One region of the Streptomyces sp. NPDC096311 genome, then DNA from elsewhere that is predicted to be linked to it. Evidence: riboswitches for the same ligand, from Rfam matches in the RefSeq annotation. Region 1 holds a riboswitch; the other holds the start of a gene.

Region 1 (15,097 bases):
CCCGGGTGGGGTGTTCACCTCCGACCTGTCCCGCCGCCTCGGCCTCTAGAACCGGTCGACCGTCCCGCCTCCTCACCCCTCTAGGAGTTGTCATGAAGGACGCCTTCGGAGCCCCCCAGTCCCTGCTGATCCTCGGCGGCACGTCCGAGATCGCGCTGGCCACGGCGCGCCGTCTGATCGCCCGGCGCACCCGCACGGTGTGGCTCGCCGGACGGCCCTCGCCGGCCCTGGAGCGGGACGCCGAGCACTTGCGCGCACTGGGCGCGGACGTCCGTACCCTCGCCTTCGACGCGCTCGACCCCGAGTCCCACGAGACGGTCCTCGGCAAGGTCTTCGCCGAGGGCGACCTCGACATGGTGCTGCTCGCCTTCGGAGTCCTGGGCGACCAGGCCCGGGACGAGCGGGAGCCGGTGGCCGCCGCCCGGATCGCGCAGACCAACTACACGGGCGCGGTGTCGGCTCTGCTCGTGTGCGCGCGGGCCCTCCAGACGCAGGGGCACGGCTCCCTGGTGGTGCTCTCCTCGGTCGCAGGCGAGCGCGCCCGCCGCTCCAACTTCATCTACGGGTCGAGCAAGGCGGGCCTGGACGCCTTCGCCCAGGGTCTGGGCGACGCGCTGCACGGCACCGGCGTCCACGTGATGGTCGTACGCCCGGGGTTCGTCCGTACGAAGATGACCGCGGGGCGCGCGGAAGGACCCATGGCCACCACACCGGAGGCGGTCGCGACGGCCGTCGAGGTGGGGCTGCGACGGCGTTCGGAGACGGTGTGGGTGCCGGGGGTGCTGCGGCTGGTGATGGCGGCGCTGCGGCACGTACCGCGAGCGGTGTTCCGCCGCCTGCCGATCTAGCTCGACGGCGGCTGAGCGCTCCGCCGGAAGTGCCGGGACGTGCCGTCGATCGTCTGCGGCGCCCTCGTGGCCGGCCGCGCGGTTCCCCGCGCCCCTGCGGGGCGCCGCCGAACCGCAGGCCCCGCTCAGCGGCTGGCGATGGTCCCGCGCTCCACGTCCACGTGGCCCGCCTGCGGTGGCACCACGGATCCGCCGAAGGCGAACTCCCGAAGCTTGCGCCACACGCTGTCGGAGCCCTGTTCGTAGAGCGCGAACCCCGTGCAGGGCCACTCCGCGTCGTAGTCGGCGAGTTCATGGAACGCGCGGTCCATCGCCGCGTCGTCGATGCCGTGCGCCACCGTGACGTGCGGGTGGTACGGGAACTGCAGTTCGCGCGCCAGGGGACCGGAGGCGTCACGGACCCGCTGCTGGAGCCAGGCGCAGACCTCGGCGCCCTGGACGACCTTCACGAACACCACCGGCGACAGGGGCCGGAAGGTGCCGGTGCCCGACAGCCGCATCGGGAAGGCCCGGCCGGCCACGGCGACCTCGGTCAGGTGCGCCTCGACGGCCGGCAGGTCGGCGGCGTGGACCTCCGTCGGCGGCAGCAGGGTGATGTGCGTGGGGATGCCACAGGCCGCGGGGTCGCCGAAGCCCGCGCGCCGCTCCTGGAGCAGGCTGCCGTAAGGCTCCGGGACCGCGATCGACACGCCGATCGTTACGGTCCCCACGTCGTCTCCTGTCGTCGTGTCCGGTGCGTCGTCGGTCGCGTCACCGGTTGCGTTGTCCTTCGCGTCGCCGGGCGCGTTGTCTGGTTCGTACTCAGCCGTCCGGCTTCGACTGTAAGTGCCACGGCCGTGTTGTGGGCAGGCGCAGCCGTAGTGATGTGCAGCGCTCTGCCCCGTGGTACGTGTGTGCGGTCGTACGCCTCAGTGCTTGGCGGGCAGGAAGCCCACCCGGTCGTACGCCTGCGCGAGCGTCTCCGCGGCGACGGCGCGCGCCTTCTCGGCCCCCTTGGCCAGGATCGAGTCGAGCGTCTCCGGGTCGTCCAGGTACTGCTGGGTGCGCTCCCGGAACGGGGTCACGAAGTCGACCATGACCTCGGCGAGGTCCGTCTTGAGCGCACCGTAGCCCTTGCCCGCGTAGTTCTCCTCCAGTTCCGCGATACCGGTACCGGTGAGGGTCGAGTAGATGGTCAGCAGATTGCTGATACCCGGTTTGTGCTCGCTGTCATACCTGATGACGGTGTCCGTGTCGGTGACCGCGCTCTTGACCTTCTTGGCGGTGGTCTTCGGCTCGTCGAGCAGGTTGATGAGGCCCTTCGGCGTGGACGCCGACTTGCTCATCTTGATCGACGGGTCCTGGAGGTCGTAGATCTTCGCCGTCTCTTTGAGGATGTACGGCTTCGGGATCGTGAAGGTCTCGCCGAAGCGGCCGTTGAAGCGCTCGGCGAGGTCGCGGGTGAGCTCGACGTGCTGGCGCTGGTCCTCGCCGACCGGGACCTCGTTCGCCTGGTACAGCAGGATGTCGGCGACCTGGAGGATCGGGTACGTGAACAGGCCGACGGACGCGCGGTCCGAACCCTGCCTGGCGGACTTGTCCTTGAACTGGGTCATGCGGGAGGCCTCGCCGAAGCCGGTGAGGCAGTTCATGATCCAGGCGAGCTGGGCGTGCTCGGGGACATGGCTCTGCACGAAAAGCGTGCAGCGGTCCGCGTCGAGACCGGCGGCGAGCAGCTGCGCGGTGGCGAGCCGGGTGTTCGCGCGCAGGTCCGCCGGGTCCTGCGGAACGGTGATCGCGTGCAGGTCGACGACCATGTAGAAGGCGTCGTGGGACTCCTGCAGGGCCACCCACTGGCGGACGGCGCCGAGGTAGTTGCCGAGGTGGAACGAGCCTGCTGTGGGCTGGATTCCGGAGAGCACGCGGGGACGTTCAGAGGCCATGTTCACCATTCTCTCAGGTGCGCCCGGGAGCTCGGGAACAGGTGGGAACAGAGCTCTCCCCGGAGAGAGGACCCGGGCGGATACTCGAGGCACGTGCTGGGGGCGGACGGGGGACACGCATGACGGGCCGAGGCAGACGGGTGAGAGCGGGGATCGCGGTGTTCTCGGGTGTGGTGCTCGCCGTGCTGGCGGCGCACCCGGCGGGGGCTCTCGCACCGGCCGCGGGGCGCAGAGGGCCGGACATGGCCGTGGTCATCGAGGGCGGCACGGGGCGCACGACCGCGCTGCACTCCGGGGAGCAGGACTTCACGCGGCTGTGGGACCTGCTGACTCCCACCTACATGGGGACGGAGCGGGTGCCGGACGCGTGGACGGCGGGCGACTTCCCGCCGGTACGGGCCACCGTGATGTGGGGGCTGAGCGGGGTCGGGGGCTGGCCGCAGACGGACAGCGCGCCGGGGGGCGATGTCGCCATGGGGCGCCAGGACCAGCTGTTCCTGGCCGCGGACGGCACGCCCTGGGTGCGCACGGACCCCTCTCCCGACGTGGTGGACGACGACATCCGCTGGCACCGCGCGTCGCGCTCGGTGTTCGAGCGGATGGTGGGGCGCGGGAGGTTCATCGAGGACGCCGCAGGCGCACCGGCCTCGAAACGGGGTGTCGAGGAGCGTGCGCGGCGGGTGCTGCCCGGGCTGGGAGCGGGTCTGCTCCTCGGGGTCGGCGGCACCCTCCTGGTACGCCGCGCGGCGGCCCGGCGCGAGGGCGCCGGACCGCCGCGGGAACCACGACAGGAGCTGATCGACCTCTGAACCAGGAGGTGGGTCAGCCGAGGTCGATCTCCGGGTAGAGCGGGAACGGGGCCAGCAGGTCGGTGGCGCGGTGGGAGATCTCGTCGGAGATCTTCGGGTCCAGGACGTGCTGGGCCTTGGACGGGGCGCCCTTGGCCGTGGTGCCGGGCTCGGCCGCGGTGAGGACGCGGTCGATGAGACCGGCGATCTCGTCCATCTCGGTGGTGCCCAGACCACGGGTGGTCAGCGCGGGCGTGCCGATACGGATGCCGGAGGTGTACCAGGCGCCGTTCGGGTCGGCGGGGATGGCGTTGCGGTTGGTGACGATGCCCGAGTCGAGCAGCGCGGACTCGGCCTGGCGGCCGGTGAGGCCGTAGGAGGAGGCGACGTCGATCAGGTTGAGGTGGTTGTCCGTGCCGCCGGTGACCAGGGTGGCGCCGCGCCGCATCAGGCCCTCGGCGAGGGCGCGGGCGTTGTCGACGACGGCCTGGGCGTAGTCGCGGAACTCGGGGCGGCGGGCCTCGGCGAGCGCGACGGCCTTGGCGGCCATGACGTGCGGGAGGGGGCCGCCGAGGACCATCGGGCAGCCGCGGTCGACCTGCTCGGCGAGGCTCTCGTCGCACAGGACCATGCCGCCGCGCGGGCCGCGCAGCGACTTGTGCGTGGTGGTGGTGACGATCTGGGCGTGCGGGACGGGGTCGAAGTCGCCGGTGAGGACCTTGCCCGCGACCAGACCGGCGAAGTGCGCCATGTCGACCATCAGGGTCGCGCCGACCTCGTCGGCGATCTCCCGCATGATCCGGAAGTTCACCAGGCGGGGGTAGGCGGAGTAGCCGGCGACGATGATCAGCGGCTTGAACTCACGGGCCGACGTCCGCAGCGCCTCGTAGTCGATGAGGCCGGTGGCCGGGTCGGTGCCGTAGGAACGCTGGTCGAACATCTTTCCTGAGATGTTCGGGCGGAAGCCGTGGGTGAGGTGGCCGCCCGCGTCCAGGGACATGCCGAGCATGCGCTGGTTGCCGAAGGCCTGGCGCAGCTCGGCCCAGTCGGCCTCGGAGAGGTCGTTGACGCCCCGGACCCCGGCCTTGGCGAGGGCCGGGGCCTCGACGCGGGCGGCCAGGACGGCCCAGAAGGCGACCAGGTTGGCGTCGATGCCGGAGTGCGGCTGGGCGTAGGCGTGCTCGGCGCCGAAGAGCTCGCGGGCGTGCTCGGCGGCGAGGGCCTCGACGGTGTCGACGTTGCGGCAGCCGGCGTAGAAGCGGCGGCCGACGGTGCCCTCGGCGTACTTGTCGCTGAACCAGTTGCCCATGGCCAGCAGGGTGGCCGGGGAGGCGTAGTTCTCCGACGCGATCAGCTTGAGCATGTCGCGCTGGTCGGCGATCTCCTGGCCGATGGCGTCGGCGACGCGGGGCTCCACGGCCCGGATCACGTCGAGGGCGCTGCGGAAGGCGGTGGACTCGGTGGAAAGGGGCTCGGGCATTGACGGCCTCCGGACGTGGCGTTCAGCGTTCACGGGTCGGCCCAGGCGCACGGCACACAGTTCACGGGACCGCTCCCCGATGGTCGATCCCATCCCAGCGCGCCAGTCACGGCCCCGTCGGCCAGCCTACCGGGCGCGCCGGATCACCGGCCACGCGGTGGTAGCCGCAGAGTGTCCCGCCGCGTCCACCGTGCGAGCGACGATAGGAAGGGAGCCACGAGCCCGACCCCCCGTGCGGCAGCGGTCCCCGCGCTGCAGGAAACGGAGATCCCGTGACCACCACCGAACGACTCATCGCCTCGGCCGACGCGCACGGCGCGCACAACTACCACCCGCTGCCGGTCGTCGTGGCGACGGCGGACGGGGCCTGGATGACGGACGTCGAGGGGCGCCGTTTCCTCGACCTGCTGGCCGGCTACTCGGCGCTGAACTTCGGCCACGGCAACCGGCGGCTGCTCGACGCGGCGAAGGCGCAGCTGGAGCGGGTGACGCTGACCTCGCGGGCCTTCCACCACGACCGGTTCGCCGACTTCTGCGCGCAGCTCGCGCAGTTGTGCGGCATGGAGATGGTGCTGCCGATGAACACGGGTGCGGAGGCGGTGGAGACCGCCGTGAAGACGGCCAGGAAGTGGGGGTACCGCGTCAAGGGCGTCCCCGACGGCCGGGCGAGGATCGTGGTGGCGAGCGACAACTTCCACGGCCGTACGACGACGCTCATCAGCTTCTCCACGGACGCGGAGGCGCGGGCGGACTTCGGGCCGTTCACGCCGGGCTTCGACATCGTGCCGTACGGGGACCTGGCCGCGCTGCGGGCGGCGGTCACCGAGGAGACGGTCGCGGTGCTGCTGGAGCCGATCCAGGGCGAGGCGGGCGTGCTGGTGCCGCCGCCCGGCTACCTCGCCGGGGTGCGGGACCTGACGCGCGAGCGGAACGTCCTCTTCGTCGCGGACGAGATCCAGTCCGGGCTGGGTCGCACGGGCCGCACCTTCGCGTGCGAGCACGAGGGCGTGGTGCCGGACATGTACGTCCTGGGCAAGGCGCTCGGGGGCGGGGTCGTACCGGTGTCGGCGGTGGTGTCGAGCAGGGAGGTGCTCGGGGTGTTCCGGCCCGGTGAGCACGGGTCGACGTTCGGCGGGAACCCGCTGGCCTGCGCGGTGGCGCTCGAGGTGATCGCGATGCTGCGGTCGGGCGAGTACCAGCGGCGCGCCGCGGAACTGGGTGACCACCTGCACCGGGAGCTGGGGCTGCTGACGGGCTCGGGGCATGTCACGGCGGTGCGCGGGCGGGGGCTGTGGGCGGGCGTCGACATCGCCCCCGAGTACGGCACGGGACGCGAGATCTCCGAGCGGCTGATGGACCGGGGTGTCCTGGTCAAGGACACCCACGGGGTCACGGTCCGGATCGCCCCGCCGCTGGTCATCAGCAAGGAGGACCTGGACTGGGGGCTGGCTCAGCTGCGTGCGGTGCTGGGTGCCTGAGCGCTCCGCTGGAAGCGCGGTGATGAACCCGCGGGCCGTCCATGGCCGGTCGCACCCACGCGGCGGAGCCGCACGTTGTCACAGCCCCGCGCCCCCGAGGGGCGCGGGTACCGCGGCGGACTTCGCCGGAGCCGCTCAGAGGATCACGTGGGGCAGGAAGCGGGCGTACTCGTCCGTGACCAGCCCGGACGACTCGCGGATGCCGAGCCCCGCCGACTCGCCGTCCACGACCCAGGCGCCGAGGACGACATGGTTGCCGTCGAAGGAGGGAAGGGGGGCCAGTTCCTGGTAGCAGCAGGCCTCGTCCTCGCGTACGACGGGGGCGGCGCCCGGCGCGTGCACCGTCACCCCGGCGCCCTCGCGGCCGAGGAGCGGCTTGGCGACGTACCCCTGGGTGGTGGCCAGCTCCCGGGGTCCGTCGAGGTAGGCGGGGAGGAGGTTGGGGTGGCCCGGGTACAGCTCCCAGAGGACGGCGAGGAGGGCCTTGTTGCTGAGGAGCATCTTCCAGGCGGGCTCGATCCACAGGGTCGTGCCCGTACCGCCGCCGTTGTCGAGGGTGTCCAGGACGTGGTCGGCGAAGCGGTCGGTGGTGAGCCACTCCCAGGGATAGAGCTTGAAGCAGCTGCGGATGAAACGGAGCTGGTTGTCGACGAAGCGACCCGAGAGGGTGTCCCAGCCGATCTCCTCCACCGAGATCCAGTCGGTGTCGAGGCCCGCCTGTTCCGCCGTCTCCTTCAGATACGCGACGGTCATGAGGTCCTCGCCGAGTTCGTCGTCGGCGGAGTGCGCGAAGTAGAGGGGGCTGCCCGGCGGGAGGAGGGCGGCCTGCTTCTTCCAGGCTGCGACGAGGCGTTCGTGCAGGGAGTTCCACTGGTCGGCGCCGGGGAAACGGTCCTCCATCCAGAACCACTGGGGGCTCGCCGCCTCGACCAGGGACGTCGGGGTGTCCGCGTTGTACTCCAGCATCTTGGCGGGGCCCGTGCCGTCGTAGCGCAGGTCGAACCGGCCGTAGACGGAGGGGAGTTCGCCGCGGCGCCGCCAGGCCTCGGCGACCGCCCGCACGACGCGCGGGTCGGTGATGCCGAGGTCGGCGAAACGGTTCTCCGTGACGATGTGCTCGGCCGCCGCCAGGCACATGCGGTGCAGTTCCTCGACGACCTCCTCCAGCGCCTCCACCTCCGGGAGTGAGAAGGCGTAGTACGCGCTCTCGTCCCAGTAGGGGCGCAGGGAGTCGTCCGGGTAGCGGGTCAGCGGGTAGATGAGGCCCTGTCGCTCGACGGTCTGCTGCCAGCCGGCGCGGGGCTCGATGGTGCGGCGTTCCATGCGCGTACGGGTCCGATCGGTGCTGGGCGCGCGGCCCACGGCTACGGGTGCGGTGACGTGGTGTCGCTCAGCCGCCGGAGCTGCCCTTGCCGCTGCCGAAGCCGCCGCGGTCGACGGAGTGGTGGCTGCCGCCGCTGGTGCTGCTGCCGGATCCCTTGCTCGCCTTGGTGAAGGAGCCGCCGTCGACCCAGCCGCCCTTCTTCTTGCCGCCGTAGTACCAGCCGCTGCTGACCGAGGTCTTGGTGGTCCTGGTCTTGGTGGTCTTGACGGACTTGGTGGTCTTGCAGTTCTTGTCGGCGACGACCTTGTAGCCCTTGAGCGAGGTGTAGCTGTCGCGGTCGACACAGCGCTTGTCCGGCTCCGAGGAGCAGGCGGTGAGGGCTGCCGCGAGGAGTCCCATGCCGCCGAGTACGACTGTGCCCGAGCGCAGTTGCCGTCGTGTGTCCGCCATCTTCGATCCCCCGTTTGTCAGGACAGTGCGCGCGCTTTGCCTGGCGCAGGCGATCAGATTAGAGGTGCTTTGCGCAAGGCAGGCGAGGGACCCCTCCGATTCGGCGTCCCCTACAGTCACTTCGTGCTCTTTGGAATGGTGTGCGCACTCGGTGCGGCGGTCTGTTTCGGTACGGCGACGGTGTTGCAGGCGATCGCCGCGCGGGCGGCGGCCGACAGCGGCGGCTCGGGCGGGGACGCGGCGCTGCTGCTGCGGGCGCTGCGGCAGTGGCGGTATCTCGCGGGCCTCGCGCTGGACGGCCTGGGCTTCCTGCTGCAGATCGCGGCACTTCGCTCTCTCCCCATCTACGCGGTCGGGGCGGCGCTGGCGGCGAGCCTCGCGGTGACGGCGGTGGTCGCCGCGCGGCTGCTGCAGGTGCGGTTGAGCGGGGTGGAGTGGGCCGCGGTCGGGGTGGTGTGCGCGGGGCTGGCGATGCTCGGGCTGGCGTCCGGGGCGGAGGGCAGCGAGGCGGGGTCCATGACGCTGAAGTACTGGATGCTGGGGACCGCGGTGGTGGTGCTGCTGCTCGGCCTGGTGGGCGGGCGGATGTCCGGGCGGGGTCGGGCGCTGGTCCTCGGCCTCGGGGCCGGGTTCGGGTTCGGGGTCGTCGAGGTGTCGGTGCGGCTGATCGACGAGCTGGCGTTCGGGGCGCTGGTGCGCAATCCGGCGACGTACGCGCTCCTCATCGGCGGAGGCGCCGCGTTCATCCTGCTGACGTCGGCGTTGCAGCGCGGCTCGGTGACGACGGCCACGGCCGGTCTGGTCATCGGGGAGACCATCGGACCGGCCCTGGTGGGAGTGATCTGGCTGGGCGACCGTACGCGGGAGGGACTGGAGTGGCTGGCCGTGCTGGGTTTTGTGGTGGCGGTGGCGGGGGCGTTGGCGCTGGCACGGTTCGGGGAAGCGCCGGTGGAGGAGGGCTGACGGGGCAGGCCGGGGAGTTCCTCGCCCGCGAACGCCGGGCACACCCGCGCCCGGCCCCCACCGGCCCGCAGCCGAAGTAGCCGGTTGCCGTCAGCCGCCGACGGGGCCGGTGTAGGTGCCGGGGTGCGTGGCGCCGTCCTGGAGCAGGACGCTGCCGCCGGGCCAGGCCAGGGTGGCCGAGGTGGTCTCGTTCGGCGGGGTGACGACGACCGAGGTGGCCTTGAACTCGGTGCCGCTGCCCTGGTTCCACGGCAGGAAGGTGAGGGTGAACGTCGTGCTGCTGCCGGCGGCCAGGGTGACCTTCTTGGGCGTCGCACCGCTGCGGGTCAGCGACCAGCTGCCGCCGGAGGACTTCAGGTCGACCCCGGGGAAGCCCTGGATGGTGCACGTGGCGGACGCCTTGTTCTTCAGCACCACGGCCAGCTGCTGCTGGTCGTCCGAGCTGCTGACCTTGCCGTCGCCGGAGCCGAACGAGAAGCCCAGCCCGGCGGTGTGGCAGCGGCTCGCGCCGGTGCCGCCGCTGTTGCCGGTGCCGCCGGTGCCGCTGGTGCTGGTCGTGCCGCCGGTGCTGGTGCCCGTACCGCCGCCGCCCGTGCTGCCGCCCGCGTCCTTGGTGGCACCCGCGTTCTCGGCCGAAGCGCCGCCGGCCGCAGCGGCCGAGGACGAGGAGGTCGGTGCGGACGACTGGTCGCCCGAGGCGTCGTTGCCGCTGTCGTTCCCGCAGGCGGTGAGCGTCAGGGCCAGCGCGGACGTGGCGGCGAGTGCGGTGGCGGCGTGGAACAGGCGCATCGTGGTTCGTCTCCGTTGCATGAGGGGGCGCTGGCGGGCGCCGTGTTGATCACCACAATACGAGAGGATTCACAACCACCCTGCCACGGAGGCATCCTGATGCAGCGTCAGTCATTCGGAAGGCTTTCAGGGCACTCGTCAGGTTCCGGGGTCCGCGTGCGACCGCAGTCGCCGACAGCCCCGCACATCAACCGGCGACGGCCTCAGGCCATCGCCCCCACGATCCCGTCCCACAACCGGACCCTCGCCTCAAGGGCCAGCGTCGCCGTTTCGACCGCCTCCTGCCAGCGCGTGTCGTCCGTGCCGCAGAGGTCGGCCACCATCTGCATGGCCATGGGGGTGTGTTCCTCGCCGTCGACCTCGATATGTCGGGCCAGGTAGTCGCAGAAGAGCGGGAAGCGGTCGGTGCCCTCCTTCTTGATGACCTGGTCGAACATGTCGGGGATGAGGTCCTCCCGGGAGAAGGCGAACGCGGCCGCCCGGCAGTGCAGCGGCCGGTCCGAGATGATCTCGAAGGTGGTGCGGACGAACTCCGCGGCGGGGGCGGGGACTTGGGCGACGCGGAGCGCCGAGGGCACGTCGTGGCCCTCGGTGATCAGGGCGAGGAAGGTGTCGATCCTGGTCGCGTCGGCGTCCGCCTCGGCCATGCCCGCGCGGTACAGCTCGAAGTGGCTGGTGAAACCGCCGTTCAGTTCGTCGCTCTCCTCGACCAGGACGATGTCGTTGATCAGGCGTCGGCTCACCTCCGTGCCGCGCGGCACCCAGGGGACGTCGACGCAGGTCAGTTCCCGTTGGAGGGACTTCAGGAGCGACATGAAGTCCCATACCGCGAACACATGGTGCGCCATGAACGTCGCCATGTCCTCCCGGCTGTTTATCCGCTGGTAAATCGGGTGGGTGGTGACCTCCTTCCGAGCGGGTTCGATCGCGGAACGCGCCTGCTCGATTCCCTCGTGGTTCATATTCCAGTCGTACCTGGACATGGGATCTCCTTCTTGGGGACACATTGACGGGGGATGGCGATCGTGCAGCTTTATCAGCGGCCCCCGCAAGCACTTTCGGAAATCATGCGAGAGTTACCGTGAGTATCGATCGACAGAAGACGTCAAGATAACCAAAAGATAAACAAATGGTCACGATTCGGACACTCGAAAAACTTCGTTGAAGATTTGAACGCGCTGTATGCGCTTTCCGTACTCGATGGCGTGACCAGGAATCCCGTAACCGTCACCGTGGCGTATCACGTGATCCCGGGCCGCGAGACCGACTTCCACTCCTGGGGGTGGGCCGTGCTGCGGGCGAGCTCGCGCGAACCGGGCTTCCTGGGGGGTGGTGTACTTGCCGACGGAGAGGCGGAGTGGCATGTGGTCTACCGCTTCGACAGCGAGGGATCGGCCCTGGCCTGGGAAGACTCGATCATCCGGGCGCAGTGGGCCACCCGGGCGGACCCGTTCGCCCGGGAGACGGGCCGGCGGAGTGTGCGGGGCTCCAAGAGCTGGTTCGACGCCCAGACCGGCGCCGCGAAACCGCCGGCCGCACCGCCCCCACCCGCGAAATGGAAGCTTTGGTTCATCAATATGAGCGCGGTTTTCCCACCGGTGCTCTTATTCAATCTGCTCGTGATTCCGTATCTCGGTGGTCTCAATCCGCTCATCCGAACGCTGCTGCTATGTCTGTGTGTGACGGCCCTCGTCACCTGGATTCTCATGCCGCGCCTTCAGCGATTCTTCAAGAAATGGCTGTACCCACCGCTCCAGGCGCTCCGCGGACGCCACAAAAGACGGACCGCGTAGGCCCGAGAACGATCAAAGGGAGGTGGGCGGGTGAAGACCCTGCTCATCGACAATTACGACTCGTACACGTACAACCTGTTCCAGCTGATCGCCGAGGTCAACGGCGAGGAGCCGGTGGTGATCCTCAACGACGCCGCCCCCGACGGAACAGCCGGAAGAACTCCGGATCTCTCGGAATTCGACAACGTGGTGGTGTCGCCGGGCCCGGGACACCCGGCCGAATCCCGTGACTTCGGGATCAGCGCCAGAGTGCTCGCGGAGGCCACGATCCCGGTGCTCGGTGTCTGCCTGGGCCACCAGGGCATCGCGCTCGGGGAGCGGGGCCGGGTGCTGCCCGCCCCGGAGCCCCGGCACGGGCATCTGTCGAGAATCCGGCACGACGAGCGGGACCTGTTCCAGGGGCTGCCGCAGCACTTCACCGCGGTCCGCTACCACTCGCTGTCCGTGCGCGAGCCGCTGCCCGAGACGCTGGAAGCCACGGCCTGGTCCGAGGACGGCGTCCTGATGGGGCTGCGGCACCGCGCCCGGCCGCTGTGGGGGGTGCAGTTCCACCCGGAGTCCGTCCTGAGCGAGTACGGCCACCGGATGCTCGTGAACTTCCGCAACCTCACGGCGCAACGCGCCCGCAAGACCCGTACGAAGAACACCGCGGTCACCCCGTCCGCGGCGGCCATCCCCGCCCCCGCCACGCCCTCCCGGCCCACGCGGACCGTCCGCCCCGCCCACCGGTTGCACACCCGCCGCATCGCCACCGCCGTCGACGCGGAGGCCGCCTTCACCCGCATGTACGCCGCCTCTCCGCGTGCGTTCTGGCTGGACAGCGCACGCGTCGAGGAAGGGCAGTCACGGTTCTCGTTCTTCGGTGACGGCTCCGGGCCGCTGTCGGAGTTCGTCCGGTACGACGTCACGAGCGGCCGCTGCGAGATCGAGCGGGCCGGCCGGCCGCCGCGCAAGGTCCGGGCGAGCGTCTTCGACTACCTCAAGCGGCAGTTGGCGAACCGCCACGTGGACGCCACCGGGCTGCCCTTCGACTTCACCGGCGGATACGTCGGCTACTTCGGGTACGAGACCAAGGCCGACTGCGGCTCCCCCAACCGCCACCGGGCCGAAACCCCCGACGCCTGCTGGCTGTTCGCCGACCGGCTGATCGCGGTGGACCACCAGGAGGGCTTCACCTACGCCGTCTGTGTGGCCGAGGACACTCCCCAGGCCACCCGGGAGGCCGGCGACTGGCTCGACGGCGCACTCGCCCAGCTCACCTTCGTCGGCCCCGACCCGCAGCCCTTACCGCCCGCTCCCGTGTCGGCCGAGCCGGACCTCGGCGCCGCCGAACCGTGGCTCGTCCGCGACCGGGCCACCTACCTCGCGGACATCGAGGCCTGCGTGCGCGAACTCCGCGCGGGCACCAGCTACGAGATCTGTCTGACCAACGCCGCCCGGCTGCCCGCGCCACCCGACGCGTACGACTTCTACCGGGTGCTGCGCCTCGTCAACCCGGCGCCGTACGCGGCCTTCCTGCGGTTCGGCGACCTCGACGTGGCGAGCGCCTCCCCCGAGCGTTTCCTGCGGATCACCCGCGGCGGCGTCGCCGAGGCCCGTCCCATCAAGGGCACCGCGCCCCGGGGCGGCACCCCCGAGGAGGACACACGCCTGCGGGACGCGCTCGCCGCGGACGCCAAGACCCGCGCCGAGAACCTGATGATCGTCGACCTGCTCCGCAACGACCTGGGCCGGGTCTGCCGGACCGGGACGGTACGCGTCTCCCGGCTCATGGCCACCGAGACCTACGCCACCGTGCACCAGCTCGTCTCCACCGTCGAGGGCCGGCTGCGCCCGGAGACGGACGCGGTGGACTGCGTCCGCGCCTGCTTCCCCGGCGGCTCGATGACCGGCGCGCCGAAGCTGCGCACCATGGAGATCATCGACACGCTGGAGACCGAGGCGCGCGGGGTGTACTCCGGTGCCCTCGGCTACCTGGGGTGCAGCGGCGGCGCCGACCTCAGCATCGTCATCCGTACCGCCGTACTCGCGGACGGGCTGACGCACCTGGGCGCGGGCGGCGCGATCGTCCTCGACTCCGATCCGGCCGCGGAGTACGACGAGATGCTGCTGAAGACGGCGGCACAGATGCGGGCCCTGCGGGAGCACCAGGAAACCACCCCGGTAGGGGTGAGCGCCCGTCGGGCGGACACCCCCCGCCGAGCCGCCGTAGAGGAGCCCGCCCGGTGACGATCCCCACGTCCACGCCGACTCCGCAGTCGCCGACCGGCACCCACGCCGACGTCGACGCCCCCGGCAACCTCGCCACCCATCTCGCCGCGCTCGCCGAGCGGCGCGGCTGGGGCGAGCGGATCGCCTTCCACCAGGGCCACCGGGCCTGGACGCACGGCGAGGTGCACGAGCTCGCGGGCCGCGCGGCCGGTGTGCTCTCCGGACACGGCGTGGGCGCGGGCGACCGGGTGCTGCTCGCGCTGCCCGACGGCATCGCCTGGGTGGCGGCCTTCCTCGCCACCGCCCGGCTGGGCGCCGTCGCGGTCCTGGTCAACCCCGAACTGCCCCCGGCCGAGCACGCGTTCATGGCCGAGGACGCCAAGGCCGTGCTCTGCGTGACCGGACCGGGCCTGGAGGACCGTTTCACCGACCGTGTGCGCCTCGGCGCCGATCAGCTGATGGCGCTCACCCCCGACGCCGAGCCGGCCGCCGCGCACCCGGTCGACGCGCACACCCCGCTCTACGTCCAGTACACCTCCGGCACCACCGGCCGGCCCAAGGGTGTCGTGCACTGTCACGGCGACCCGAAGACGTACCACGACCTCATCGGCCGGCGGCTGCTGCGGATCACCCCGGACGACGTCACCCTGTCGGTGTCGAAGCTGTACTTCGCGTACGGCTTCGGCAACGCCTTCGTCTTCCCGCTCTTCTCCGGCTCCTCCGCCGTCCTGGTGGACCGGCGTCCGAACCCGGCCGCCGTGGACGAGCTGGTCGCCCGGCACCGGGTCACCCTGCTCTACTCCGTGCCCTCCGCGTACGCCGCCCTCGTCGCCGACCGGGGCAACGGCCACGCGACCTGCTTCGCCTCCGTACGCGCCGCCGTGTCGGCCGGGGAGGGCCTGCCCGAGGGGCTCGAAAAGCAGGTCGCCGATCTGCTGCGCGCGCCGGTCCTGGAGCAGATCGGCTCCACCGAGGCCGGTCACGCGTTCTGCGCCAACAGCTTCGAGCACAACCACCCGGGCACGGTCGGCCGCCCGGTCCCCGGCTTCGA
Region 2 (15,097 bases), on a different contig from region 1:
GCGGGTCGCGATCGCCCGCGCGCTGCTGCGCCACCCCCGCCTGCTGCTCCTGGACGAGGCGACCTCGCAGCTCGACGCGGTGAACGAGGCCGCGCTGCGCGACACGGTCGCCGATGTGGCCCGCACGACCACGGTCCTGGTGGTCGCGCACCGGCTGTCCACCGTGACGATGGCCGACCGTATCGTCGTCATGGACGCGGGCCGCGTACGCGCCGTGGGCACCCACCGGGAACTGGTGGCCGGGGACCCGCTCTACGCGGAGCTGGCCGCGACCCAGTTCCTCGCGACGGCGGGCTGAGGAGAGCGGATCGCCGCGCGTTCTCCGTACGAAGTTTCCTTCACTCGGCCCCGGACACCATTGTCCGCCCCCGGCACGGGGTGCCGGGGGCAGACGCGGGCGGACAGGCCGAGGCCCGACCCCAGGGACAGGCCCTAGGCCTGGAGGCCCGGGAGGACTCCGGTGACGGGTGCGACCAGGTCGGTGACCTGGTGCAACTGGTTGAGTTCGTTCAGGCGGTTGAGTCCGCCCAGTTGCTGGGAGATGCGCGGGATGTCGGCCTGGTGCTCCGCGGGGATGTCGCTGACGGCGAGCGCGTCGAGCTGGGTGATCGGGTTCAGCTTCCCCGCGTCCGGGGCCTCGGCCGCGGACGCCATCGGCGCGGCAAGGCCCGTGACACCGACGGCGAGACCAACGGCGGCGACCATACGTCGTGTTGAGATCATGCTTGCAGCAACGGTCCCGGACGGCGGGCGGTCACGGCCGTCCTCCGCTCCTCACCCGAGAGGCGCATCCCACCGGCTGGGCTTGCCGTGGGCCATGGGGCGGAGGAGGCTCGGTAGAGAGGCCCTTCGCGGTCCCCTCCACGGCGGACCGCGGCCTTCCGAGGAGGTCGACATGGGCACCATGGCAGGCCCCGCCTTCGACACCGAAGCGCTACGCCGGGGCATAGAAGGACACAGTGCGGCGGATCTCCTGTCGCTCTACGCGGACGACGCGGAAATGACCATCGTCGACCGCAACACCCAGCCAAGCCACCCGATGATCAAACACGGTCGCGGCGAGATCGCCGAGATGCTCAACGACGTCTACAGCCGCGACATGACCCACAAGTTGGAAGAGTGTGTCGTCCAGGGCGACCACGTCGCGTTCACCGAGTCCTGCCAGTACCCGGACGGCGTGCGGGTACTCGCCAGCTCGATGGTCTCGCTGCGGGACGGCAAGATCGTAGAACACACGCTGCTCCAGGCATGGGACGAGTAGGAAGGAACTGGCCGAAGGTCCAGATCAACTCTCGCGTGACCTGGACCTTTTCGGCGAAGGCCGAGATGGGTCGCTCGCGCTCGCAGCGGCCTGTGCTGCCACGACCAGTTTCCGCAGCAGGTCTGCGAGCGTCCGCTTCTCTGCTGGGGTCAGTACTGCGAGCAGCGCGTTCTCACCCCGGTCCTCCGACACCGCGTGCTCTTCGAACGCGGCGTATCCGGCGTCGGTGAGCCGCACCTCCACGCGACGCCGGTCGGCCGTGTGGTGGGTACGGGCGATCAGCCCGTCGTCCTCCATCGGCCCCAGCCGCGCCGACAGCGCGCCGCGGGTCAGCCCGAGCATATCGGCGAGCTGCGAGGGGCTCGCCGCGTAGGGCGGGCCGAGTCTGCGCAGCATCAGCAGCACCTTGAACTGCCAGTGCTGCAGGCCGCCGGAGTCGAGCACGTCCCGGCGGGCCTGAGCCGCGTGCCGGGCCAGGATCGCGAGCCGGACGAAGATCTCCTCCTTGACCGGGTCCATCCAGTCGAGTTCCTTCGCCCAGACCGCGACGTGCCCGTCGACCGAGTCCGCCGCCGACGCCTGCCCCCGCGCGGACTTCGACTCTTCCGCCTTCACGTCTTCCATGCGCCACTCCGTAGATGGTTTTCTTGTGGATAGTTTTTCTGATTACTACTTTCCCTGCCATGACGAACACCGCAAGTACCCTTCGTACGGCCGTACCGCTCGACGAACTCATCGCCGTAGCAAGGGAGTTGAGGATCGGCGCTCGTTGGGAGCGCGCTACGCGCCTGCTCGACTCGGCCGAGGCGAACGATCCGAGGTCCCGTGCCCGCCTCGCCCTGGCCGCCGCCGAAGTAGCCCTGGAGAGCGACTGGTTCGGCGGGACCTCCCTGGCGGGGCCACGACTCGCCGCCGCCGGGGAATGCGTCGAGGTCCTCATCGCGAGCCTCGGTGGGAAACCCGCCGATGAGGCGCACTCCGGCATCCGCTGGGATCTGGACTTCCTCCGGCTGCGCCACGGCTACCTCGGGCAGGTGCGCGTCGACGGTGCCTTCCGTGCCGGACCCGAAGGCAAGGACCCGGCCGCGCTGGCCGCCCTCCGCACACACGCCGAGCGGCTCCGCGGCCGGGCCCCGGACGAGGTGCGCCGGGGCTGGGCCGAGATGTATCTGGGCCTCGTCGCCGACAATCTCTTCGCCGAGCGCGACGTCGCGCCCGGCCACTACGAAGCCGCGCTGCGCGCCGGTGAAGCCGGTGAAGCCGGTGCAACGGGTGCGGCAGGTGAAGCCGGCGCCTCACACGACTCCGGTGACGATCTGCTCGTCCGTGAAGCGCTGCGGCACCTCGGCGATCACGACCACGATCACGGTGATCACGCACGGGCACGGGAGCGCTGGATCAGGGCGACCGAGCTCGGTGCCCGGGCCGGGACCGTCCCGGGCACCCTCTCGCAGCAACTGCTCCTGGCGGTGGTGGCGCGCGACGCGGGCGATGAGGCCGGGGCCGTCGCGCTGGTCCGCGAGATCGCTCGCTGGGCCGGGGCCATCGGCGCCGTGACCACCGAGGCACAGGCCAGGGGGTTCCTGGCCGGCGTCGACCCGACGGCGCCGCCCGCTCCTGCCGAGTCGGGCAGCTGATCGTACGAGCTACCCTGGTCGCGGGCCGTGACTGGCGCTGAGGTGGAACACCACCGGGGAGCGGCCTGACGAACGGGTCTTTGCCGCGCGCCTGGGCGATTGTGTCAGCGACGCTCAGGAGTAGCTCATGTCCCAGGCCCAGCTCATGGACGGCGCGGGTCTCGCGCGCCGCATCGTCGAGGAGACCGCGCAGCGCTCGGCCGCACTCACCGGACGCACGGGGATGTCGCCGTGTCTCGCGACGGTGCTGGTCGGCGAGGATCCTGCCTCGGTCACCTACGTCCGGATGAAGCAGAACCGCAGCCGCAAGGCCGGCATCGAGTCCCGGCACGTCGCCCTGCCCGCCGACACCACCACCGCCGAGCTGGTCGACACGCTGAAGGCGCTGTCGGGCGACCCGACCGTGCACGGCATCCTGCTCCAGCACCCCGTCGGACCGCACATCGACGAGCGGGCGGCGTTCGAGGCCATCGCGCCGGAGAAGGACGTCGACGGGGTGACGCTCAGCTCGTACTCGGCGATGAGCTTCGGGCTGCCGGGGTTCGTGTCCTGCACCCCCGGCGGCATCATGCGGCTCCTCGACGAGTACGACGTCGACCCGGCGGGCCGGCGCGCCGTCGTGGTGGGCCGCAGCGCGATCCTCGGCAAGCCGGTCGGGATGCTGCTGCTCGGACGCGACGCGACCGTGACGTACTGCCACTCGCGGACGACCGGTCTCTCGTCGGTCGTCCGCGAGGCGGACCTTGTGGTGGCCGCCGTGGGCCGGCCCCGGCTGATCCGCGGTGAGGACATCAAGCCGGGAGCCGTCGTGATCGACGCGGGTTACAACGCCGGGAACGTCGGCGACGTCGACTTCGACACCGCCCGCGAGCGGGCCCGGCTGATCACGCCGGTGCCGGGCGGTGTCGGCCCGATGACGATCGCGGTCCTGCTGGAGCAGACCGTGACCGGGGCCGAGCGCCAACTCGGCCTCCGGTAGAGCGTCTCGGCCTCGCCTACCGCGTTGGGGGTTCGCTCACAGACCTTCGGTCCGCTCAACGCATCCACGCGCTGTACGACATCACGTCCCCGGCCTTGACGCCATATTCGGGATCGTCCTTGGTGACGGTGTCCTCGATCCCGAGTACGGTGCCGCTCCTCGGGTCGAGGACCAGCATCCGGCGCACGGAGTGCGCGGTGTCCTCGTACACGTACGCCTGTCCCTGCCTGCCCAGCCGGTCGGTGACCGCTCCGGCCGGGCGCAGGCCCTTCGCGTCGGCGAGGACCCGGACGAGCGCGGCGTCCTCACGGGCGCCCAGCGTCCAGTTGTCAAGCAACTCGGCAACAGCGTCAAGAAGTTGGGGCGTACCCATCCGCTCGATGCGGTCGATCTCCTCGAGGTAGGCGCGCAGCCGCTCGGCGTCGTGCGGCGGCCGGGCCACCGGCGGGGCGTCGCTCCAGCTCGGCGGGTAGGTCTGCCGGCTGAGGACGTGCCCGTCCTCGACCGTGCGGGGGACGGGGTCGGCGTCGGTGACGACCGGCCTGCCCGGATGACGGGGGTCGGTCGCCACGACGAGTTCCGTGTGACTGCCGTCGGCCTTCCAGCGGACCACGCGTTCCGCGGGGAGGGTGATCGGCGGCCGGGCCCCCGGCCCGGAGGTCAGACTCATGCTCCAGGTCTGTACGTGGGTGCCCTGGACGAGCCGCTGCGAGCCCGCGGACGCGGCCACTCGGTCGGCGAGCCGGGCCAGGGGTACGGGGGTGGAGCCCGCCTCGACGATCAGCGGGCGGGGTGCGGCCACGGCCGGGGTGGTGGTCGATCCCGACAGCGTGAGTGTCAAGGCGACGACACCGACGGCGGCCGCGGTGCCGACGCTCCAGACCCAGCGGCGCGGCGGACGGGGGCTCGTGCGCTGCCGTTCGCCGTGCAGCAGGTGGTTGAGGCGGCGCTGCGCGTGCTGGTCGAGGGGGCGGTCGTGGAAGCGGGGGTCGATGGCCGGCACCGGGTTGGCGCGGCGCAGGATGTCGAGTTCGTCAGCCATGGCCGTGCTCCTTCGGGGCGTCGCGGCGGGGCGAAGCGGTGCCGCCGGCCACGGTGATGTGCATACGGTCGATCTCGGCTCTGAGCCGGCGGCGGGCGCGGTGCAGGCGCATGGCCGCGGCGCGGCTGCCACAGCCGAGGGCGACGGCGACCTCGTCGACGCCGAGTTCCTCCCAGGCGGTGAGGCGCAGTACCTCCTGGTCGGCCAGGGAGAGCCGGGCCAGCGCCTCGTGCACCCAGTCGCCCGGCGACGCGGAGTCGGGGCTGTCGACGACCTGTCTGCTGTGCGCGCTCTCGTCGTTGCCGATCCGGTCGAGGAGCCTGCGGCGGCGCCCGTAGCCGCGTACGGCGTTGGCCAGGCAGTGGCGTGCCACCCCGTACAGCCAGGGAAGCGGGGACGGCGGGAGGTCGGACCGGCGCCGCCAGGCGACGGTGAAGACCTCCGCCACCACCTCCTCGACATCACTGCTCCCGCCGTCCAGTCGCCTCGCCACGTAGCGGCTGACCGCCCAGTAGTGCTCGCGATAGGCAGCGGCGAAGGTCTCGTCGTTGCTCATGATCCGTAGGTGTCCGGCAAGTGCGCGATCGTCACAGGTGCGGGTGTGACGCTCGTCGCTTCCTTCAAGTGTGACGGCAGGGCCGACGACGGACACAGGCGGGGCATGGAAAGCACCACAGTGACGACGCCGCCCACAGCGCTTCCCGCGCGTGCGCGGCGTCCTGGACTCGCCGCGGTGAAGTGGCTGACCACCACGGATCACAAGACGATCGGCACGCTGTATCTGGTCACGGCGTTCGGCTTCTTCTGCGTCGGCGGGGTGATGGCGCTGCTGATGCGCGCCGAACTCGCCCGGCCGGGGCTTCAGATCATGTCGAACGAGCAGTTCAACCAGGCGTTCACGATGCACGGCACGATCATGCTGCTGATGTTCGCGACGCCGCTGTTCGCCGGTTTCGCGAACTGGATCATGCCGCTGCAGATCGGCGCACCCGACGTGGCGTTCCCGCGGCTGAACATGCTGGCGTACTGGCTCTATCTCCTCGGCTCGCTGATCGCTGTGGGCGGGTTCCTCACCCCGCAGGGCGCGGCCGACTTCGGCTGGTTCGCCTACAGCCCGCTGTCGGACGCGGTCCGCTCGCCCGGTGTCGGCGCCGACATGTGGATCATGGGTCTGGCCTTCTCCGGCTTCGGCACGATCCTCGGCTCGGTCAACTTCATCACGACCATCATCTGCATGCGCGCTCCCGGCATGACGATGTTCCGCATGCCGATCTTCGTGTGGAACGTGCTGCTCACGGGTGTTCTGGTGCTGCTGGCCTTCCCCGTGCTCGCGGCGGCGCTGTTCGCGCTGGAGGCGGACCGAAAATTCGGTGCACATGTGTTCGACGCCGCCAATGGCGGAGCCTTGCTATGGCAACACCTCTTCTGGTTCTTCGGCCATCCAGAGGTGTACATCATCGCCCTGCCGTTCTTCGGCATCATCTCCGAAGTCATCCCGGTGTTCTCCCGCAAGCCGATGTTCGGCTACATGGGCCTGATCGCCGCGACGATCTCCATCGCCGGTCTGTCCGTGACCGTGTGGGCGCACCACATGTACGTCACCGGTGGCGTGCTGCTCCCGTTCTTCTCCTTCATGACGTTCCTCATCGCCGTACCGACAGGCGTGAAGTTCTTCAACTGGATCGGCACGATGTGGAAGGGGTCGCTGAGTTTCGAGACCCCGATGCTGTGGGCGACCGGCTTTCTGATCACCTTCGTCTTCGGCGGTCTGACGGGCGTGATGCTCGCCTCGCCGCCGATGGACTTTCCGGTCTCGGACTCGTACTTCGTGGTGGCGCACTTCCACTACGTGATCTTCGGTACGGTCGTGTTCGCGATGTTCTCCGGATTCCACTTCTGGTGGCCGAAGTTCACCGGCAAGATGCTCGACGAGCGCCTTGGAAAGATCACCTTCTGGACGCTGTTCGTGGGCTTCCACGGCACGTTCCTGGTACAGCACTGGCTGGGTGCGAACGGAATGCAGCGCCGTATCCCCGACTATCTGGCGGTGGAGGGCCTGACCACCCTCAACACCATCTCGACGATCTTCTCCTTCCTCCTCGGAAGTTCCCTCCTGCCGTTCTTCTACAACATCTGGAAGACCGCCAAGTACGGCGAGAAGGTCGAGGTCGACGACCCGTGGGGCTACGGCCGCTCACTGGAGTGGGCGACGTCCTGTCCCCCGCCGCGCCACAACTTCCTCACCCTGCCGCGCATCCGCAGCGAGTCCCCCGCCTTCGACCTGCACCACCCGGCGATCACGGCCGCGGCCGCACGTCTGGAGACGCCCCGGAAGGAACTGCGATGACGACCATGGACGACCGGCCACCGGCCTCGCGGGCACTCATCGACGAACTGGAGGGCCATCTGCTCATCGAGGCCACCAAGGCCGAGGGGCGGGCGGAAGCGGCTCGTTTCACCCATTCCCTGGCCTGCCTGACGGACACCCAACGCGAAGAGGTGGAAGAACGCTTCGCGGACACCTACCTGGCCCTGACCCGCCGCTCCTGGGAACGGACGGCACGGCGCGGCCGGGAACTGCGCGCCGAGTACGAGGCGAGGTACCGCGCGCTGCGTCGGCGCCTTGGCGCGGTGTTGCTTCTCGGTGCCGCTTTCGCGCTGGTGACCGTCGATGCGGTCAGCCGACGGTGACCTCGCGAGCGCGGCCGGCACGCAGAAGCATCCTGGACGATTCGTCCACCAGATTCCGCGTCATCGACCAATAAGGCTCGTCGCCACCCAGTTCGTCCAGAATGCGGTGCGCCTCGCCGCGGAACTCGTTGATGTCGTCCTCGTAGCGCCCAAGAACGACCCGTGCCAGAAGCGTGTCGATGAGTTCCGCTCGGGCGTCACGGGAATTCCTCGCGTCGGCGTGCAGCCTCAGGATGCGCTGGGTGGAGCGGGAAGCGGACGCATCGAGGGCACATGCCAGGAGATACGTCACCGTGCCGTTCAGAAGGTCCTCGTTGCGTCCGGACAGGATGTCTTCCTGGTCGTTGAACATCTGCCACAGGATGCCGAATAAATCGCCGAACTCGCGCCAGAGCTCCACTCGCTCCTTCTCGGCACCCGCCAATTCGGCGGCCATTGCGGTGATCATGCTGAAGGGGGCCCCGGACTTCCCTCGGTAGGCCGTGACCACCGATTCGCGCGTGGCCGTCGCCGCGTCTCCACGCAGGTCACTCAACTGGCCTTCGGCCGCGACGATCCAGCACTTCACGATCTCGGCCGACAAGGCGCCGCGCACCGATTCCGGGACGGCCTGCGCCTGGACGGCGAGCAGAGGCAGCGGAGTCCCGCAGACGAGCGCGGCGAGTAGCGCCTCAGCTCCGCCGAGGTCACCGGCGAGGTGGGCGCTCTGCCCGTCGGCCAGGTCGTCGAGATGGCATGCCGAGATCCACCACAGCTCATGCACGACGGCCAGCGGCACAGCGGGTTCGGGCGCGCCCGTCTCCACGGCATGCACGATCAGCGGCAGCACCGAGAGCGGGTACGTGAACTCGCGGTTCCGCACGAGTTCCGCGACCGCGGCCCGCACCGCGTCGGCCTGAGGGGAGAGTCTTTCCAGCGTGGCCTCCATCTCCGCGTCGATGTCCACCGAAAAACGACGATGAAGATCCAAGTAGGACATGGAACGCACGTGGAGACCCCTCACCACCGAGATTGAATCGAGCACCGATTCGATCACTCCGACGGAAGGGCAACCAGAGCGACTTTCAGCCGCGGCACCTCGGGACCGGCAGGCCGGTGCGGGCTAAGCGGCATCGCACCCGGTGCTCGTAGTTCGACGTCACCAGCGCCCAGGCGTCCGGCGGCAGAGCGTCCAGCAGCTCGGACGCACCGTCGAAGGCCGCGTACACGCCGGACCGGACGTCCTCATCCTCGCGCTCATCGGGGTCGAGTCCTGACTCCGGGACCCGTGTCGTTCGGGGGTCTCTCCCCCGCGCCCGTCCTACCTCCGGAGGACATGGTCGAGCTCATCTCCTGCATTCCGAGTAGCGCGATGTTCGGCACGCGCACGACGACGCGGCGGGTCCCGGTCGGACAGGATGGGCGGTGCCCGGGGAGCGACCGTGTTCACCTCTGCGCCTCTGGGCCCTCGGGCCGCGCACGCCCACGACTTCCCCCGGTCGTGGGCTGCCGGCAGGGGCATCCTCGCGCGGAGGCGGCCCCACCGCGCCGAACCCGTGGGGACGGGGAGCGGCGCGCGGGTCCCGAACCCGGTGGCGGATCCCCGGGATTCACCGCCGGGTTCGAGGACACCTCGACCGGCGCCCGGTACGGCACGGCACTCACGGTGAGGTCACGGCATCGGCTTCCGGACCCCTACGGGTTCCACCCCGCCGGTCGCAGGATCCCCAACAGCTGACGGACCAGTTCCTCGACCACCTCGTCGAGCGTCGCCGCCACCCAGCCGGCGCGCCAGTCGTGCAGAAGGCCGTTGACGCTGCCGATGAAGGCGGTGGCGGCGATCCGGTAGTCGCGCGGCACCGCCTCACCGCGGTCGGCGGCCGCGGTCGCCTCGGCGCAGATGAAGTCGATCCAGCGGGCCCGGCGGGCGAGCCGCTGCTCCTCCAGGCGCGGACTGACGCCGATGATCTCGACGAAGGTGATGCGGATGCGGCGCGGGTCCGCCGTCACGTTCGCGGCGTAGGCGCGGAAGATCGCGGTGGCGCGCTCGGCGAGCGGCAGGTCCTGGGCGTCGGCGAGGGCGGCCAGAGCCGCCTGCTCGGCCCAGTCGTTGACCTGGAGGTGGAGGGCGGCCAGCACATCCTCGAGGGTGCGGAACTCCTCGTAGAACTGACGCGTCGACAGTCCCGCCGCCTCGCTCAGCGCCGCGATGGTCGTGGATCTGAACCCCGGGCTGTCACCGAAGAGTTGGAGCGCGGCGGTCAGAAAGCGTGAGCGTCGCTCGGCCTGCCGTTCCGCGGCGGTCCTGCCTCCGTAACGGCCGGTCGGCTGTTTGATCCTGCCCGCCACACGTTCCTCCCTCGCCGGAGGGACGAACGTTCGTCCCTCCGATGATTTTGTCGTGCACGGACCCTTGTGGAGAGCGCCGGTCCTTCCTTACTTTCCAGTAAGTCCATTGTGAACGAAGTCGTGTTCAGACTTTTCGGTACCCGCACCCCCCGCCTACGACAAGGGACCCACCATGTCTGCCCTCAGACCCAGACACCTCTGTACGCTCGCCGCCGCTGTCGCCCTCACCTTCACCCTCGGCGGTGCGGCGACCGCGGCCCCCGCGCGGGCCGCCGCGCAGACTGCCGCGACCGACCTGCGCGAAGTGATGTTCGTGGGCAACAACTGGGACGGCACCGCGGACGTCATCAAGTCCACCGGTGACTTCGCGAAGGTCGGCCGGATCAACGTCGTCCCGGACAAGGACGCCCGGATGGCGGAGATCAACGCCGATCCGATCAAGTGGATCTACTTCCAGGCCATCCGCAACGGCGTCGGCGAGGGCCACGACCAGCTCGTCGACGACATGTACTCCACGCCCGACGGCAAGTCGGTGGTCGTCTCCCGCCCGAGCTTCGCCGATGTCGTCTCGATCGACCTGGCGACCGGGCACATCAACTGGCGTTTCCCCGTGGCCGGTTACCGGTCCGACCACATGGCCGTCTCCCCCGACGGCACCCGCGTCGCGGTCTCCGCGTCGACCGCGAACACCGTGCACGTGCTGGACATCAACACCGGGAAGCAGCTGGGCTCCTTCGGCACCGGCGACAAGCCGCACGAGAACATCTTCACGCGGGACGGCAAGTACATCTGGAACATGGCCATCGGCGATGTGAACACCTCGCTCGACGACCCGTGGCTGGACTGGACGAAGGGCGACCGGCACATCACCGTCGTCGACGCGACCACGTACAAGCAGGTCAAGGTGATCGACATGCGGCAGCGGCTGGACGCGATCGGTCTCACGGACTTCTCCGACGCGGTCCGGCCCGCCGTCTTCAGCCCCGACGAGTCCAAGCTGTACTTCCAGGTGTCGTTCTTCAACGGCTTCCTGGAGTACGACGTGGCCTCCGACCGGATCACCCGGGTGAAGACCCTGCCGATGAACCCCGCGACCAGCACCGACCGCACGACGTGGGTCAACGACTCGCGCCACCACGGCATTTCGATGAACCCCTCCGGCACCAAACTGTGTGTCGCCGGAACGATGGACGACTACGCGACCGTCGTCGACCGGGCCACCCTCCAGGAGGGCCCGCTCGTCACCGCCTCGAAGCCGTACTGGGCGACCGTCAGCGGTGACGGCAAGGACTGCATCGTCTCCGAGAGCGGCGCCGACCAGGTCACCGCCATCGACTTCGCCACCGGGCAGAAGACGGTGTCGGTGCCTGTCGGCGACCACCCCCAGCGTGTTCGCCTCGGCCATGTGGAGGCGAACTGGACCGGCCCTTCGACTAGTTGACCGTCGACGCGGCCCATGAGCTCAGTTCGGAACGGGCCGCGCTCAGCAGATCGGCGGACGGGGCCGTCGCCCCGTTCGTGACCAGCGCGTAGTGCAGGGTCCCCGAGTCCGGTGCGGTGAGCAGCAGTCGGCGACTGCCGGTACCGCCCGGTTCGGGGGCCACGGCGATCGGGGTGGTCGTGGTGTAGGCGGGCGGGGAGATCGTCGCACCGAGGTCGGAGACCACCGTCGTGGACGCGGTCGGGAAGGACGCCGGGAGATGGAGTTCGGTGGGAGCGCTGCCGCCGCCCGAGCGCCACAGGAGCAGCCCGTACTGGCCCGATCCCACCAGTTGGGAGACGTGCGGCAGGGACGACGGAACCGGGTTCCAGGTCAGGGTGGTGGAGCCGTCCCGGGAGCGGTCCTCGTAGGTGAAGGCGACGGTGCTGCCCGAGGTCGCGCTCGGGTAGAGCCGGTCGAGCAGGCGGGCGTCCTGACGGAGCGCGGCCGCACCGGAGTCGTCGAGGCGTACGGCCGAGAGGTCCTCGTCGTTCCAGGCGTCGCCGGAGGTGAGGACCTTGCTCGCGTTGCCGTTCATCAGCTCGTGATGGCGGCCGCTGTAGAGGTCCCACTGCCACTGGGTGCCGGAGAGCACCGGGCCGGAGGACGCCGGTCTGGTCCACCAAGTGGACCCCGGCAGACGGGAGTCGAGGGCCTGGTACATCGCCTTGTCGACCGTGGGGGCCTTGCCGGAGACCGTTCCCGACAGCGGATGGCCGAACTCGCTGACGATCGCCGTCGTCCCCGCGGCCGAGGCGCGGTCGCGGACCGTCCCGAAGTCGGTGGCGTACTGGCCGTCCGCGGCATTGCCCCACATGAGGATGCCCGAGATGGCCTTCTGATCGTAGAAGTGGGTGTTGAAGACATAGCGCGGACCGAGGGTGCCCGCGTCGAGCAGGCCGCCCTCCTGCTTCTGGGAGTCGATGTTGGAGTTCCAGAAGAGGTTGGCTTCGACGAAGGCGGGCTTGTCCTGCCAGCCGGCCGCGTCCATCCGGGCCCGGAACTTCACATAGAACGGCCAGAGCAGGTCCCGCTCCCAGGTGCGACTGGTCTGCCCGGAGTCGTAGGTGCCCGCGTACGGCTCGTTGAACGGGTCGAAGCCGACGAGGCCCGCGAACTGGGCCGTGGTGAGGTGCTGTTTGACGTAGGTCATGGTGGCCTGGGCCGTGGTGAGGAAGGCGTCCTGGACGCCGTACGCGTTGTGCCAGAAGTCGTACTGTGCCTGCTTCACGGCCCCGTTCTGGGTGATGTTCTGCCCCCAGAAGATGCAGATCCCGCAGGACTCGCTCGGGTAGTTTCCTGCGTCCACGGCCCACTTGGGGGCTCCGTCGCCGGTGTACCAGCTGCCCGAGTTGAAGAGGTAGCGGGAGTAGAGGTCCTGGTGGAAGTCGGGATACACGCGGATTCCGGCGTCGAGGAAGGCGCGTATCTGGTCGGTGACGGCGGCGAGGTAGGCGGAGTCGACCTGGCCGCGTACGGGTTCGGCATGAGCCCAGGAGAGCAGGAAGCGCACGGAGTTGCCGCCACCGAGGGCCCGCAGGGCCGTCGCGGACTTCTTGGCGTCGGCGACCGAGGCGAAGGGCAGCCCGCTGTTCTCTTCGAGTTTCGTCTCGCCGGAGACGTTGTAGCCGCGCAGGACGACCTCGCGGCCGAGCCCATCGAGGAAGCGGCCCTTGTCGACCGTGAGAGTGGCCGCCGCCGGCGCGTCGAACCACAGGGAGTCGGGGAGTCCGTCCGCGGCGGCGGGCTGGGCGCCCACCGCCGAGAGGAAGCCGGTGAGGAGCACGAGGACGCCGAGCAGACGCGCACGTAACTTCGACATGTCCACAACATTCGCGGGTGCGCAAGTGGGCGTCAATACTTCTGACTCCTGAGTAAGTTTCATGTTCTGGAGATCTCTTGGGGAGACATGTCGCCGGGCGCGGGCTCAGGCGCCGACCCGCCGCGTCACGTTCAGCAGGTACTCCTTCAGGTCCAACGGGTTGAGGTCGGTGCGCGGGCGGTCGGGGACCGTGCCCCGCAGAACCGGTGCGTAGTGGTCGAAGGCGCATTCCAGCTCGCCCTCGCCGCGGGTCAGCCCCGGGAGCTGCCGCTCCAGCCCATGGACCCGGGCGACCGGGATCCAGCCCTCCAGCACGCACGAAGCGCCCCGCAGCTCGGTGGCCCCCGCGACGGCTCCCTGTTTCGCCAGCACCGGCAGCACCGCGCCCAGCGTGTCCGCCGGGGCCTCCAGCCTGAAGCGGTGCATCGGCTCGTACACCTGGGTGCCCGCCGACCGCAGCGCGTCCATCACCACCAGGGGGGTCAGGCCCCGGAAGTCGGCGCCCGTGCTGGACATGCTCTTGTCGAAGCCCTGGTGGGCGTGGCTCTGCCGGGGCCAGTAGCCGGAGTGGGTCATGGTGACCGTGCAGTCCGTCACCTGCCAGCCGTGGATTCCCTGCGCGAGCGTCTCCTTCACGGTGTCCTCGACCGCCTTGAAGAACGCGTACGGCATCGCTCCGAGCTCGACCTCCAGCCGGAACTCCACCCCGGAGCCGACCGGGGCCGGATCGACGCGCAGGCCGACGGTCGCCAGAAAGGGATGGAGACCCTTCTTGATGAACTCGACCGCCGCGCCGCTGGTGAGGGGCCGCTCGATGCACAGGGGTGTCGTCTCCCGGAACAGGACGTCGATGCCGAAGTCATCGGCCAGAGTCGCCTGGATGACCTCTTTCTGCACCTCTCCGTACAGCGAGACGGAGATCTCCTTGCGCGTCTCGTCCTGGCGCAGATCGATCAGGGGGTCCTGCTCGGCCAATTGGGTGAGGGCGCCGTGCAGTGCGCCCTTGTCGGCCGGACGGCACGGTTCGACGACGGTCTCGAGGGTCGGGGGCGAGAAGTGGTGCTCGCCGGCCGACGACTTCCGCGCTACGCCGATGGTGTCACCGATCCGGATGTCCGCGAGGCCCCAGAGCTTGGCGATCCGCCCCGCCGCGACGGACTGCTCACGCAGCGCCGCGCCCCGGTCGAAGACGCTGATCGCGGTGACCCTGCCCTCCTTGCCGTCACCCAGAGGCACCCGGTCGCGCGTCCGCAGCGTCCCGGAGAACATCCGGGCGTACGCGATCTTCTCCCCGGCGGGCCCGCGCTCGACCTTGAAGACACTGCCCGACACCGGGCCGTCGACATCGGCCTCGGCGCGCGGCAGCAACTCCCTGATCCCCGCGATCAGTTCATCGACCCCCGCGCCAGTCACGGCCGAGCCGAAGAACACCGGATGGACCAGGGCCTGCCCGGTCTGCCGCACCAGAGCGGCGCGGATCAGGTCGTACGACACCCGGCCCTCGACGTACGCGGCGAGCAGCGCGTCGTCGTGCTCGGAGAGCAGGTCGAGCAACGGCGCGGCCAGCCTTGCCTCGTCGAACGGGCCGAAGCGGGCGTCCCGCGTGCCCTGCGCCCGGACCTCTCCCATGGGGACGATCGCCGGGGTGAGCCGCGCCGCGACGGCGTCGAGCACGCGCTCGGGGCACGCCCCGCCGCGGTCGATCTTGTTGACGAAGACGAGCGTGGGGATGCGCAGCCGCCGGAGCGTCCGCATCAGCACACGGGTCTGGGCCTGCACGCCCTCCACGGCGGAGATCACCAGCACGGCGCCGTCGAGCACGCTCAGCACGCGCTCCACCTCGGCGATGAAGTCCGG

What was found. A riboswitch is a leader RNA that binds a small molecule or an ion and turns the genes downstream of it on or off. The one in region 1 is predicted to bind ZMP and ZTP.
Region 2: another riboswitch for ZMP and ZTP. It lies ahead of ACIRA5_RS44635 (bifunctional 5,10-methylenetetrahydrofolate dehydrogenase/5,10-methenyltetrahydrofolate cyclohydrolase); the one in region 1 lies ahead of ACIRA5_RS12160 (glycine hydroxymethyltransferase).

The regions. Positions count from the first base shown of each region.
Region 1 covers NZ_JBIWFN010000004.1:117,672-132,768, forward strand. The annotation lists gene ACIRA5_RS12135 (FAD-binding protein) at 1-49, shown strand, start outside; gene ACIRA5_RS12140 (decaprenylphospho-beta-D-erythro-pentofuranosid-2-ulose 2-reductase) at 93-848, shown strand; gene ACIRA5_RS12145 (2'-5' RNA ligase family protein) at 974-1,558, opposite strand; gene trpS (tryptophan--tRNA ligase) at 1,757-2,770, opposite strand; gene ACIRA5_RS12155 (hypothetical protein) at 2,890-3,579, shown strand; gene ACIRA5_RS12160 (glycine hydroxymethyltransferase) at 3,593-5,089, opposite strand; ZMP/ZTP riboswitch at 5,071-5,158, opposite strand; gene rocD (ornithine--oxo-acid transaminase) at 5,311-6,516, shown strand; gene ACIRA5_RS12170 (glutathionylspermidine synthase family protein) at 6,652-7,839, opposite strand; gene ACIRA5_RS12175 (hypothetical protein) at 7,907-8,290, opposite strand; gene ACIRA5_RS12180 (DMT family transporter) at 8,426-9,253, shown strand; gene ACIRA5_RS12185 (DUF4232 domain-containing protein) at 9,344-10,042, opposite strand; gene ACIRA5_RS12190 (DUF3050 domain-containing protein) at 10,246-11,025, opposite strand; gene ACIRA5_RS12195 (hypothetical protein) at 11,221-11,835, shown strand; gene pabB (aminodeoxychorismate synthase component I) at 11,866-14,064, shown strand; gene ACIRA5_RS12205 (AMP-binding protein) at 14,061-15,097, shown strand, end outside.
Region 2 covers NZ_JBIWFN010000025.1:156,821-171,917, reverse strand. The annotation lists gene ACIRA5_RS44660 (ABC transporter ATP-binding protein) at 1-298, shown strand, start outside; gene ACIRA5_RS44655 (hypothetical protein) at 433-723, opposite strand; gene ACIRA5_RS44650 (nuclear transport factor 2 family protein) at 896-1,261, shown strand; gene ACIRA5_RS44645 (MarR family winged helix-turn-helix transcriptional regulator) at 1,286-1,885, opposite strand; gene ACIRA5_RS44640 (hypothetical protein) at 1,945-2,898, shown strand; ZMP/ZTP riboswitch at 2,916-3,002, shown strand; gene ACIRA5_RS44635 (bifunctional 5,10-methylenetetrahydrofolate dehydrogenase/5,10-methenyltetrahydrofolate cyclohydrolase) at 3,026-3,877, shown strand; gene ACIRA5_RS44630 (CU044_5270 family protein) at 3,933-4,919, opposite strand; gene ACIRA5_RS44625 (RNA polymerase sigma factor) at 4,912-5,475, opposite strand; gene ctaD (cytochrome c oxidase subunit I) at 5,581-7,266, shown strand; gene ACIRA5_RS44615 (hypothetical protein) at 7,263-7,610, shown strand; gene ACIRA5_RS44610 (polyprenyl synthetase family protein) at 7,597-8,646, opposite strand; partial or broken gene ACIRA5_RS44605 (phosphatase) at 8,690-8,848, opposite strand; gene ACIRA5_RS44600 (TetR/AcrR family transcriptional regulator) at 9,285-9,938, opposite strand; gene ACIRA5_RS44595 (YncE family protein) at 10,111-11,379, shown strand; gene ACIRA5_RS44590 (cellulase family glycosylhydrolase) at 11,372-13,240, opposite strand; gene ACIRA5_RS44585 (GTP-binding protein) at 13,346-15,097, opposite strand, start outside.